One region of the Alteromonas sp. OM2203 genome, then DNA from elsewhere that is predicted to be linked to it. Evidence: predicted binding sites of a transcription regulator. Region 1 holds the regulator's gene; each other region holds the start of a gene.
The links. The regulator LexA, encoded in region 1, represses DNA repair genes until DNA is damaged. The targets are predictions, from matches to a motif close to TACTGTATNNNNATACAGTA.
Positions count from the first base shown of each region.

Region 2: the regulator LexA is predicted to act here: its motif matches at 1,149-1,168, upstream of uvrD (DNA helicase II).
Region 3: the regulator LexA is predicted to act here: its motif matches at 1,821-1,840, upstream of recN (DNA repair protein RecN).
Region 4: the regulator LexA is predicted to act here: its motif matches at 1,292-1,311, upstream of ACM0P2_RS10295 (putative DNA modification/repair radical SAM protein).

Region 1 covers NZ_CP183209.1:4,457,724-4,460,924, forward strand. Annotated here, with positions in the region: gene coxB (cytochrome c oxidase subunit II) at 1-975, opposite strand, end outside; gene lexA (transcriptional repressor LexA) at 1,556-2,182, opposite strand; gene ACM0P2_RS19560 (diguanylate cyclase) at 2,264-3,201, opposite strand, start outside.
Region 2 covers NZ_CP183209.1:215,030-218,230, reverse strand. Annotated here, with positions in the region: gene cysE (serine O-acetyltransferase) at 14-811, opposite strand; gene uvrD (DNA helicase II) at 1,228-3,201, shown strand, end outside.
Region 3 covers NZ_CP183209.1:1,605,768-1,608,968, forward strand. Annotated here, with positions in the region: gene recN (DNA repair protein RecN) at 94-1,779, opposite strand; gene dps (DNA starvation/stationary phase protection protein Dps) at 2,084-2,593, opposite strand; gene nadK (NAD(+) kinase) at 2,866-3,201, opposite strand, start outside.
Region 4 covers NZ_CP183209.1:2,303,601-2,306,801, reverse strand. Annotated here, with positions in the region: gene ACM0P2_RS10300 (response regulator) at 1-1,165, shown strand, start outside; gene ACM0P2_RS10295 (putative DNA modification/repair radical SAM protein) at 1,411-2,652, shown strand; gene ACM0P2_RS10290 (TIGR03915 family putative DNA repair protein) at 2,703-3,201, shown strand, end outside.

The DNA of each region.
Region 1 (3,201 bases):
AAGGGCCATTTTGCTGCCCTTTAACGCAGGAAATACGCCTGGCAAACCTTCACCGTTAGGCATATGACAGGCGGCACACGTAGCGTTATAGACGCGCTCGCCCTCTTTCATCAACTCATCCATTGACATGTTCATTGAAAGTAATCGCTGTTCTTCTTCTTTCGCCCGACGAACCTTTTCCTCTTGTTCACCCATCCATTTATCAAACTCAGCAGGCTCTTTGGCGATAACTACAACCGGCATATAACCGTGATCTTTTCCGCAAAGTTCTGCGCACTGTCCGCGGTAAATTCCCGGTTCGTTTACTTTCGCCCACGACTCATTGATGAACCCGGGATTTGCGTCTTTCTTCACGGCGAAGTCAGGTACCCACCAAGAATGAATCACGTCGTCAGAAGTAATAAGAAAACGAACTTTTTTGCCCGTAGGAATGACAAGCGGGCGATCGACTTCCAACAAATAGTTATCTGTTTTTGCAAACTTGTTTTCGATTTGTTCCCGCTGAGTAGCTAGAAGTGAATAGAATTCCACGTCGCTATCCATGTACTTGTAGTGCCATTTCCACTGCGAACCCGTTACTAGCACCGTCATATCGGGTTCAGTGGTATCCTCCATGGCAATGAGGGTGTTCGCTGCGGGAACCGCCATAAAGATAAGTATGAGAAAGGGGATAACTGTCCATGCAATTTCCACTTTTACATTTTCATGGAAATTTGCTGGCTTGGCGCCTCGAGATTTTCTATGTAAATACATAGAAACAAACATTACGCCAAAAACCACTACCGCAATGCCGACGCAAATGAAAAACATCAGCATATGAAGGTCATATACTTGGCCACTGATATCGGTCGCGCCGCGCCTCAAGTTCAATGAAGAAACTTCTTCTGCCGTTTCCTGTGCGAAAAGCAATGAAGAGAAAAGCAAAGCTGATATGGTTGCACACCACTTTGCCAATATGGTCGTTTGTTGTTTCACTCAGCACCTCCGTAATGGTAGGACTGAAGACGCCTTCTCTGAGCGCGATACCCTACCAAATGAATTGCGAACGCTTGACCCTTTACCTCAACTTGTAAAACAAATTTAGAGTCATTGTTATTATTTTGTTAATCTCTGTATAAGAATTGCTCAATAATGTCGCGCCGTCTAGTCTTTTCTATTAAAAATTTAATGAAACGGTCAAAATTTAATCATTTGAGAATTGCATAGCATGACATAAGGCGAGTAACGTTGAGGCCGCCATAACTTGATGGGCGTTGAGATTAAACGCTCATTTTGAACACGGGGTCGGCGATACTTTTATTCTAAATTACTAAAAAATAGGAAAGTATTTAGCGAGTAAACATCACTTTCAAACAGCGCTCGAATTCGGAATTGACTGTCTCAGCAACAAATAGCAATTTCAATACCGGCGAAATTAATCAAAAATAGAGCAGTAATGCTGAGTACTTTTACCAAGACATTAAACCCTAAGTTGCCAATACGATGAGTGGGGAGGGGATAAAGAGGCATAAAAAAAGCGGCTAATGCGCCGCTTTTAATCAAAGTTGCTAAAACCTTACATCCAGTCTGCGTTTCTAATAACGCCCACCGCGATACCTTCAATGGCAAACGGCTCGTTAGCGAGATCAACTTTAATTGGCGCAAACTCTTCATTTTCAGCATGTAGCAATACTTCACGGCCTCGCCTTTCCAAGCGCTTAACCGTAACATCTTCGTCTACACGGGCAACAACAACCTGACCATTGTGAACATCCGTCGTGCGATGAACCGCTAGCAAATCTCCGTCTAAAATACCGATGTCCTTCATGCTCATGCCGTTTACACGAAGTAAAAAGTCAGCCTGAGGCTTGAACAACGCTGGGTCTACCTTATAGTGCGATTCGACATGCTCTTGCGCCAGAATAGGCTCACCAGCGGCAACGCGCCCTATAAGCGGCAAACCTTCTTCCTCAGCCGCTTCACTCTCAAGAGGAATATTTAGCTTGATGCCTCGGGACGTGCCCGGAAGAATTTCTATCACGCCTTTTCGCGCCAGCGCCTTTAAATGTTCTTCGGCTGCATTAGCAGATCGGAAGCCAAGTTGACGAGCAATTTCAGCACGGGTAGGCGGCATACCCGTTTCTTGCATAGTTGTCTTGATTAGTTCTAAAACTTCAGTTTGTCGAGCTGTGAGTGGGCGCATAAAAGACCTGTCTGTTCATACAGTTCCTGTAAGTATATACACCTAAAAACAAATAACAAGCACTTGCCTTGTCTTTTGCCCTTAACTCACCCAAACCACCTTGTTTCTTCCTTTTTCTTTCGCTAAATACAGTGATTTATCGGCATCAGATAAAAGCGAGCTAAAGTCTATGCCAAACGTGTCCTCAATGAATGCAGCCCCTATACTAATAGTTAGGCTTATTTTGTCCGATTCATAGGTGAGCGTGCTTTCCTCAACAGCGATGCGCAAAGCCTCTAATTGGACATGTATTTCTTCTTTGGTTTCACCAAAAACGACGAGCGCAAACTCCTCCCCACCAAGTCGCGCTACCACGCCAGGCGCCTGATTTTGTTTAGCAATCTTACCTGCAATCATGATAAGCGCTTGATCGCCGGCATCGTGCCCGTAGGTGTCGTTAACCTTTTTAAAATGATCCACGTCGATGATGGCAACGCAGCCACTGCCGTGCCTTTGTAACACCGTATCACATTCATCTAAAAAAGCACGGCGGTTGTACAACCCTGTTAAAGAGTCGGTCATCGCTAACCGGCGCAGCTTTTCTTCTGCAATGGCTCTTCCTTCTTCTTGCTCGACAGCATAGAAAAGCCCTGCAAGGGCGTCTAACAGGGGCTGTAAAAACTCAGCATCTTCGACGGTATAAACGTCAAACTTGTTCGCTAGCCCAATCATTCCCACCACTCTGTCTTTAATCTTTATCGGCAATCCTAAAAATCGACTTATTCGCGGATGGCCTTTAGGTACCCCTTTAGAGTTAGGGTGACTTCCCGATACATTGCTAATGGTCACTTCGCCCGTCACAATGGTGGTTCCGAAAAGATTATTGAAATTACTAAAATACAAATTTCGCTTTTTGTATTCATTATATTGAGTGAAGCTACTGCTATCCCACACTATTTCGGATATGGCATGTATGAAAAGCCGTGACGTTTCCCCCTCTCCCTTCATTTGACCTATAAATGCGAATTGACTGTCAGAAA
Region 2 (3,201 bases), 310 kb from region 1:
AAACCCGCAAATCTTAGTTATCTTCTAGTACGTTTTGGCGCATAGATTCGCAGGGGCTTTCACAAACCGGTCTGCCGACCACTTTAGCGGGAACGCCCACCACGGTAACGTGGGCTGGTACGTTATTAAGTACCACGCTGCCTGCGCCAACTTTAGAGCCTTCACCTATTTCGATATTGCCTAAAATCTTCGCTCCAGCGCCAATTAACACGCCTTGGCGAATTTTAGGATGGCGGTCGCCCGATTCATTGCCGGTCCCACCAAGGGTAACGCTTTGCAAGATTGACACGTTATCTTCAACCACTGCGGTTTCACCCACTACAATACCCGTTGCGTGGTCGAACATAACGCCTTTGCCAATGCGCGCTGCGGGATGAATATCGACCCCAAAACTTGCTGAGTTACGACTTTGCAAAAACAGTGCGAGTTGATGGCGACCATGCATCCAAAGGTAGTGCGCCATTCTGTGCACTTGTACAGCGTGAAAGCCTTTAAAATGCAGTAACGGAGTAAGGTAATCATTTACTGCTGCATCTCGCGCTTTAATTGCGAGAATGTCTGCCGTAGCGGCTTCACTTATCCCAGGCTCTAGCAGGTAGGCTTCATCAAATACTTCGCGGATCGCAATGGCAGGCATAACGTCATCTGCCATTTTGTTCGACAAGATAAAGCTCAACGATGACTCGAAGTTATGATGAGCAAGCACACTGGCATGCACATAACTAGACAGCAAAGGTTCTTTTTCTGCAACAACTTGCGCTTCTTGTTTTAGCGTCGACCAAAAGTCGATTGGCGTAGAAAGTGCGGTCATGAGCATGTTCCGTTAATGTATAAGTGTCACGTATTTTAGATTCGGTCTGTTAGCCACGGCTTAACAGTATTAATCTACGATTGAGTGCTGCAAAGTAAAGCATGTCGATTCAGGTGCAAAGTTTACCTGAGTTTGGTGTGGTGCAATACCGATGTGATACCGCCTTAGCGTTAAAATCGATCAATCTATCTGATTAATTTGTTATAGCAAAGGCCAACAAGATCTAACCGTTGCTACCGATTATAGACCATTCCCGTCTTTTGTAATTTGTTGTGTTACTGCTTGGTAATAAACGTTAAAAGATAAAACATTACGATAAAGGGTGTGTAGAAAACTAGACTGTATAAATTCACAGTCAGATGGCATAATAATCGGCTGCTGAATGTATAAAATTATCAACCAACAGGTACCACATTATGGATGTATCTCGACTGCTAGACGAGCTTAACGACAAACAACGTGAAGCTGTAGCAGCCCCATTGTCTAACGCTTTAGTACTTGCCGGCGCAGGTAGTGGTAAAACCCGCGTATTAGTGCATCGTATTGCGTGGTTGATGGAAGTCGAAAACATCGCGCCTTTCTCGATATTAGCAGTAACCTTTACGAATAAAGCGGCCAAAGAAATGCGCGGCCGTATCGAATCGCTTATGGGGCGCAGTCTACACAATATGTGGATTGGTACCTTCCACGGACTAGCACATCGCTTACTACATGCCCATCACGCAGAGGCAAATCTTCCGGAAAATTTCCAAATTATCGATTCTGACGACCAGTACCGCTTAATTCGTCGAATTCTTAAAGCCATGAACCTAGATGAAAAACATTGGGCTCCCCGCCAAATCCAATGGTATATCAATGGCAATAAGGACGAGGGTTTACGCCCTCAGCACATAGAAACCCATGGCGATCATATCCAAAAAACCATGCGTGAAGTATATGCTGCATATCAGGATGCCTGCGACCGTTCTGGCTTAGTTGACTTTGCCGAGTTGCTATTACGGGCTCATGAACTGTGGGCTAAAAATCCAGAAGTACTCGCTCACTACCAACGCCGTTTCCGCGCAGTGCTGGTCGACGAATTTCAAGATACCAACAATATTCAATACGCTTGGCTTCGCATGCTTTATAGTGGCGGTAATAACAACATTATGATTGTTGGAGACGACGACCAATCTATCTATGGCTGGCGTGGTGCAAATGTCGATAATATTCAGCACTTCCTCAAAGATTTTAATGAACCTAATACCATTCGTCTTGAACAGAACTATCGTTCAACCGGCAACATCCTGAAAGCGGCGAACACGGTTATCGACAATAACACGGGCCGTTTAGGGAAAGAGCTTTGGACCGAAGACGCTCAGGGCGAGCTAATTTCTGTATATGCAGGTTTTAACGAACTAGACGAAGCGCGATTTATTGTTTCGAAGATTAAAAACTGGCTTAACCAAGGCAATGCCCTAAGCGATACCGCAATTCTTTACAGAAACAACGCTCAGTCCCGAGTTCTAGAAGAAGCGTTACTCCACGAGGGATTAGCCTACCGGATCTACGGCGGCTTGCGCTTCTTCGAACGTCAAGAAATTAAAGATGCCCTAGGCTACATGCGCATGGTAAGCCACCCGCATGACGACGCCGCATTTGAACGTGTGGTAAATACCCCAAGTCGGGGGATTGGTGAAAAAACCCTATCACAGGTGCGCGAAACAGCTCGCGCGCACAACTGCTCTATGTGGCAGGCCTGCCAACTGCTTATCAACGAAGGCGGGTTCAAAGGTCGAGCATTGAATGCAATGCAAAGCTTCGTGCTACTTATTACAGAGCTTGAACAATCGACCTTGGATGAATCGCTTGATCAACAAGCGGATAAAGCCATAAAACAATCGGGTCTTTACGCGATGTATCAAGCCGAACGTGGTGAAAAAGCGCAAGCTCGATTGGAAAACTTAGAAGAACTGGTTACCGCATGTAAAACCTTTATCGTGCCTGACGAAGCTGAGGAAATGACGCCTCTTGCGGCGTTTTTGGCTCACGCATCTTTAGAAGCCGGCGAGACACAAGCAGACAAAGATCAAGATGCCGTGCAAATGATGACTATTCACACCGCGAAGGGTTTGGAATTTCCACTGGTATTTTTGGCCGGTGTGGAGGAAGGCATGTTCCCTAGCCAAATGACCAACGATGAGCCTGGCAGAATGGAAGAAGAACGCAGGCTTTGCTATGTTGGAATGACCAGGGCTATGCAAAAGTTGTATATCACTTATGCTGAAAGTCGTCGATTATATGGGCAGGACAAGTATCACACTGCCTCTCGATTTATTCGCGAAATGCCAGCAGATTGCGTCGAAGAGGTGAGATTAAAGTCAACGATCTCGCGCCCGGTACATAACCGA
Region 3 (3,201 bases), 1.7 Mb from region 1:
TGCCATCGAAGCTCGCTAATGCGAATTTCGCGGCTGTTTTATTGCAAGCGCGAAGGCATGCTACATTGACAACTATGACCAATCAACTGCATTTTAGTTCGATGCAGCGCTTTTAAGCAGCTCTTTTGCATTCGCTAACGCTGATTTTGTAACTTTATCGCCGGCTAGCAGTCTCGCAAGTTCGTCAATTCTATCTTGCTTGGTAAGCGGCAGCATTTGGGTTTCTGTGCTCTCACCATCGGTAATCTTGGTTACAAAAAGTTGATTGTGTGCCTGGGCGGCAACCTGAGGCAAATGCGTTACACACATTACTTGTGATTGGCTGCCTAGCTTACGAAGCAAGCCGCCAACAATAGAGGCTGTAGGGCCGCTAATGCCTGTGTCCACTTCGTCAAAAATCATTGTTGGTGTGGCGTGATGGTCGCTTGCAATCACTTGAATCGCTAGCCCAATGCGAGAAAGTTCACCGCCTGACACGACTTTGTCCAGTTTATCTGCGTCTTGACCCGGGTTAGTCGAGACCTTAAATTCCACTGAGTCCAGCCCCGTACTTACAGGTTTTTTAAGTTCATCATACTGTATTTGAATGTCTACTTTTGCGTGAGGCATATTCATCTGACGAATTTGCGTTTCAATATCTTTACTTAGCTTTTGCGCCGCCCGCTGCCTACTTTCCGAAAGGCTTTGTGTTGCAACTAAATAAGCTGTTCTCGCCTCGGCAACTTCACTTTCTAATGTGCCTAAAAGCGTCTCTTGATCCGACAATGATGCGAACTCAGCAGCCAATTCTTGATGGTGCTGATAAAGGGCCTCGGGCATGACTGAATGTTTACGCGCCAAATCCATTGCCTTAGCATAACGAGCTTCAACCTGTTGAAGGCGTAAAGGATCGATTTCTAATTGGTCACAATAGCTGCGCAACTCGCTTGCCGCTTCTTCTACTTGAATGGCGGCATCGTTTAATAGTGCAATCATTGGGGTAAGACTAGCGTCGTGAGCTTCTAACTCACCCAATCGCTCTATGCTGCTTTGTATGACAGAAAGCGCGTTGCCCTCATCGTTTTCATACAAGTTATACACACTTGTTTGCGCTTGCTCTAACAAGCTTTGTCCGTTACTTAAACGTTTGTGCTCCGTTTCCAGCTCTTCAAATTCGCCATCCTCAATAGCGAACTCGTCGAGTTCCTGTACTTGATACGTAAGAAGCTGAAGACGGTCTTCTCGTTGCTGAGCTTGTTCTTGAAGTATTTTGAGTGTGCGCTGCTTGTCTCTCCATTGGGAGTAAGCGTCTTTTACCTTTTCTAAAACATCATTGTGTTTTGCATACCCATCGACGAGGTCGCGTTGGTGGTCTTCTTTAAGCAGTTGAAGGTGGGTGTTTTGCCCGTGAATGGCAAGTAAAAACTGCCCCAGTCCCTTTAACTGCTGCAATGAAGCAGGCACACCATTGATGAATGCTTTTGAGCGACCTTCTTTTGAAATAACGCGGCGAATGAAGCAGCTGTTTTCATCTTCATCAGATGTCAGCTCATGTTCGTCAAGAAACGCTTTGGCCAATTCATTTTTACTTAGTGAAAAGTGAGCAATAATTTCAGCTTTAGCACTGCCTTTGCGAACGGCATTTGCATCTGCACGTTCTCCCAAACAAAGGCTCAAAGCGTCTATAGCAATAGATTTACCAGCACCGGTTTCACCCGTAATCGCAGTAAGCCCGTTTTCAAGCTGAACGGACAACTGTTTGACAACTGCAAAATTAGAAATAGAAAGATGCGCTAACATAACCACACTCGGAAAAAGTTGAACATGATGATATATACAGTAACTGATAATATATACAGTATTTAACTGTGTAAAGTGAAGTCGTATAAAAATTGATAAAAAATAGAGTGCAGAGGGGTAAGTTTTTGAATTTATGAGGCTTATAAATATTTTAGTTAAGGTTGGTTACGAGTAACAGCTATATCAGAATACGAGGTTACTTTTTTTATACAGTAAAAAGGAGAGCAAAAGCTCCCCTTTATAAAAATCTATCTAAGTTTGTAATGTACTGCTTTTAAACTAGCAGTGCACCCAAGGCTAGAGATTACTGTTGCAGTTCACCGCTGCCAGATTCGATATGGGCGCGAACGAACCATTGGAACTGTTCTAAATCAGCTAATTGACCTGTAATCATGTCTTCTGAAACAGGGTCAATGTCACCCAAAATCTCTAGTGCTTTTCTGTGATCGCCATTCACGCCATCATAAACAGCATCTAACGCCTTGAGGTGGTCAAGCACCAAGCCTTTACCTAATTGATAGTCTTCCCAGCTGCGACCTTCTACAATCGCTTTTGGTGTACCCTTAGGTACTCCGCCCAACGTGGCAATGCGCTCTGCGATGGTGTCGGTCATACCACGAACCGCATCAACCTGCGGGTCCAACATTTCGTGCACACCGATAAAATTCGGTCCCACAACATTCCAGTGAACGTGTTTAAGCGTAAGCTGTAAATCTAATAGCGCGACTAATCGTTGATCCAATACCTTGATAGTTTTGGCAGCGGCATCGTTATCCATTCCTGGGGCTGTAAATTTGATATTGGTATTACTCATGATATCTCCTATTGCTGAATAAAATATCAGCGAATTGTTAACAAGAACTTATGAGACTTAAGGAAGTCTAGCTTCGCCTTGTAAATCATTTCGCTGAGAGCTTGACTAAGAAGGTGCAACAGGTATGCCGTATACGAGGATGTTTATAAGTAACGGATTTCTATAATCATTTTTAGTAATATTAAAAAATCTTTATTTTTCAAGCCTGTAGCTTTGGGAAAATGCTACAGGCTCATGTAATAAATGCACGATTGAGGTTGTTACGCGGGAATCTAATAAAGCTTGCTGCCCCAACCTAGTTTTTTGCGAAGTACATTGAAATAGCTATAGCCTTTGGGATGGACTAAATGAAGTTTATCGGTACTTTTGTTTATTCGAATTTCGTCGCCCGGCAGAACCGGAAGCACAATATGGCTGTCGCAGCTAACTTGAAGAGAATGACTATTTACTTTTGATACTTTCATCGATACTTGGCTGTCGGCGTCAACAACGATAGGGCGACTGCTAAGGGTGTGAGGGAACATGGGCACTAGTGTAAGGGCGTCTAGTTTAGGCATGATGATAGGGCCACCAGCAGAGAGTGAATACGCTGTCGAACCTGTTGGTGT
Region 4 (3,201 bases), 2.2 Mb from region 1:
GTCTCATTATAAAGGTCACTGCGAGCAGCTCTTGGTAGAGTTATATTGGCGAATCGATCAGCCTCAAAAAGCCCTTGATGTTTTAAATAGCTACATAGATGGAAAGTCTGTGCTCTGGGCTCAAGTCGCGATTGGTAAAACCTACCTTCAATTGAAAGATTACGAAAAAGCTATTTCAGTGGCTAAGAAGACCCTCAAGCGCAACAGATTTAATGCAGATGCACACGATATTCTTGCTCAGGCCTATCAAGCTATCACATCTGGTGAAAAAGCATTAGAGGCTATCAAGGAAGCAATTAAACTTTCTCCCTATTCGCTGCCAAGGCATTTTAAAGCCTGCGAGATTGGCAGAGATAATGAGGATTTGCTACTCGCAGCAAGCTCTAGTTTAGCTATTTGGGATTTATCAAAACGTACCGTTCACAAAAACAGCCTTCATTGGTGCGGCATTATCAGAAGCTATTTAGACATTGCGGAATTTGCAGAAGATAAAAAACAGCGCAACAAGTATCAACAAGAAGCCCTTCTCACACTGCAGCGGGGAAAATTTGATGATCATCTTCAAAAAATAGACCGCGACTTTGACATAAGTATCTTTGGAAAAATTGTTAACGCCAGAATAAGCGCGATAGATGGAAAGTTAATAGACGCAAAGCGACATTTAGCCTTGTCTCAAAACTTACTAGATGAAAAGTACACTGACGTTCCTACAGCATATATCCCTGATAGTATAAATGTAATGTTTAAATTGGGTGAGTTCGATGACGCGGTTCAGTTAACCGCATTACTAGAATCACGGGACGATGAGCTCGACCAAAATAGTGCGAGTATGCTAAGAAAACAGTCTCAAGACGCGCAAAAAAGCCTAGCTAGCTATCAGCAGTTCAATCGCGAGGGCATTCAACATTACCAAGAAAAGGACTATGAGCGAGCTAAGGCTTCATTTGCCCTTGCTCAAGGCTTTGCACCTGTTAATACCGGTGTTGCACTCAACCTACTTCAATGTCTTCTTCAAATAGCGGTGAAAGAGGGTAAAGCCGATGCAAACTTGATTAATGAGTGTAAGCGTCTATTTAAGTTAATAGACGACATGACGCTCAAAGCAACCTATAAAGAGAAATACGTCAATCTTCGAGACGAACTCTCACAATACATCGGTTTTTAGGCTATTCATCAATCCCTTGCCTTTTATTTCACTAGGACAATCTTAAGCCCACTTATCAACCTCTATTACTAAACATTCGCTCAACGGGTTTTACTGCTTTCCCTCCAGATAAACATAACACATTTGTACTGTATATATATACATGTTATAACGCGAGTGGTTATTTCTTAAATAAAATATGTCAGCAAAATGTTTAGGTGAGATATCTCTACATCTGCTTTTGCTAAGAGGAAGTTTAATCTGCAATGCATGACAAACTGATACAAAAACTCGAAATTCTTTCAGACGCCGCTAAGTATGATGCGTCCTGTGCAAGCGGCTCAGCAGGTAAGCGTCAGGCAGGCAAAACTGATAAAACCGGTATAGGCTCGCTAACTGGTGGCTCAGGTATATGCCATAGTTTTACCCCAGATGGACGATGTGTATCACTATTGAAAATATTAATGACGAATTATTGTATCTACGACTGCCACTATTGCATCAATAGAGTATCTAGCAATGTACGACGTGCCCGTTTCTCAGTGAAGGAGACGGTAGATTTAACCCTTAATTTTTATAAACGTAACTACATCGAAGGCTTATTTCTTAGCTCCGGTATTGTTGGCTCACCAGATTTAACAATGGAAAGTATGGTGCGCATTGCTAAATCCCTGCGTCTCGATCACGGGTTCAAGGGCTACATACACCTTAAAACCATTCCAAACGCCTCGCCCGAATTACAGGCTGAGGCCGGTTTATATGCAGATAGATTAAGTATAAACGTCGAGATGCCAACCCAACCTTCATTAAATAAATATGCTCCAGAGAAAGACCTTGGCGCGATTCATGGGGCGATGAATACGCTTAAAGACAAAATAACGGAACATAATGTCGATAAAACACACTCGGGCAAACGCCCTCCTCGCTTTGCGCCTGGTGGACAGTCGACCCAAATGATCATTGGTGCGGATGATTCGAATGACAAAATCATTTTGGGAACCAGCGTTAAACTCTATAGCGAACAAAAGCTACGTCGGGTTTATTACTCTGCATTTTCCCCCATACCTGACGCCTCACAAGTTTTACCTTTGAAACCAGCGCCTTTAATACGTGAACATCGTCTCTATCAAGCTGACTGGCTTCTGCGTTTTTATGGATTTACCCTCGATGAAATTGTTCATGATGAAATGCTGGATATGGATCACGACCCCAAGCTCGCATGGGCATTGCGAAATCGCCATATATTTCCAATCGATTTAAACAAAGCCGATAAAATGCTTCTGTTACGAGTACCAGGGCTTGGTGCTCGTACAGTTCAAAAAATTCTCTCGATTCGTCGTCATACCAAATTAAATTGGATAGACCTTACTAAAATGCGGCTGCCTCTAAAAAAGTTAAAACCGTTCATCAGCGTGGGTGACTACTCACCGAACATTCACTTACTCGATAGCAATAATTTTGAACTTCTATTTAAACAGCCTAAGCAATTTGAGTTATTTGGTGGGTAAATGAAATTTATGTTAGCAGCTTCTAATTTAGTTTCGAAGGTAGTGCCAGAATGAAGACAATTACAATTACCTCGGTGCCTGGGTTTGATGAATGGCGCGAAGCATCAAGGGTGTGTCTAGCACACGGTATTCCTCCTGAGGCTATTATCTGGCAAAACGTTCAGTCGGTACAGGACGACCTGTTTGGTCATCAAGAGCAGACCCAAGCTACTAACAAACTTCAAATAAAACACACAATTCCCAAATCTGCTTTAGTGCTATTTAAGTATGCGCTATGTCATAGTGATACCAAACGCTTTGCTTTGTGTTATCGCGTTTTGTGGCGGATAATTTATGAAAATAGAAACCTTATTCAGCTAAAAACTGACGAAGATATAATGCAACTCTATATGCTTGTAAAAGCCGTCAAGCGTGACGCGTATAAAATGAGTGCGTTTCTGAGGTTCAAGGAACTTGAAGTTGAGGGTAAAGAACATTTTGTCGCGTGGTACGAGCCCGAACATTACAGTTTGGAGGTTAAGCTCGACTTCTTTCGAACTCGTTTTAAAA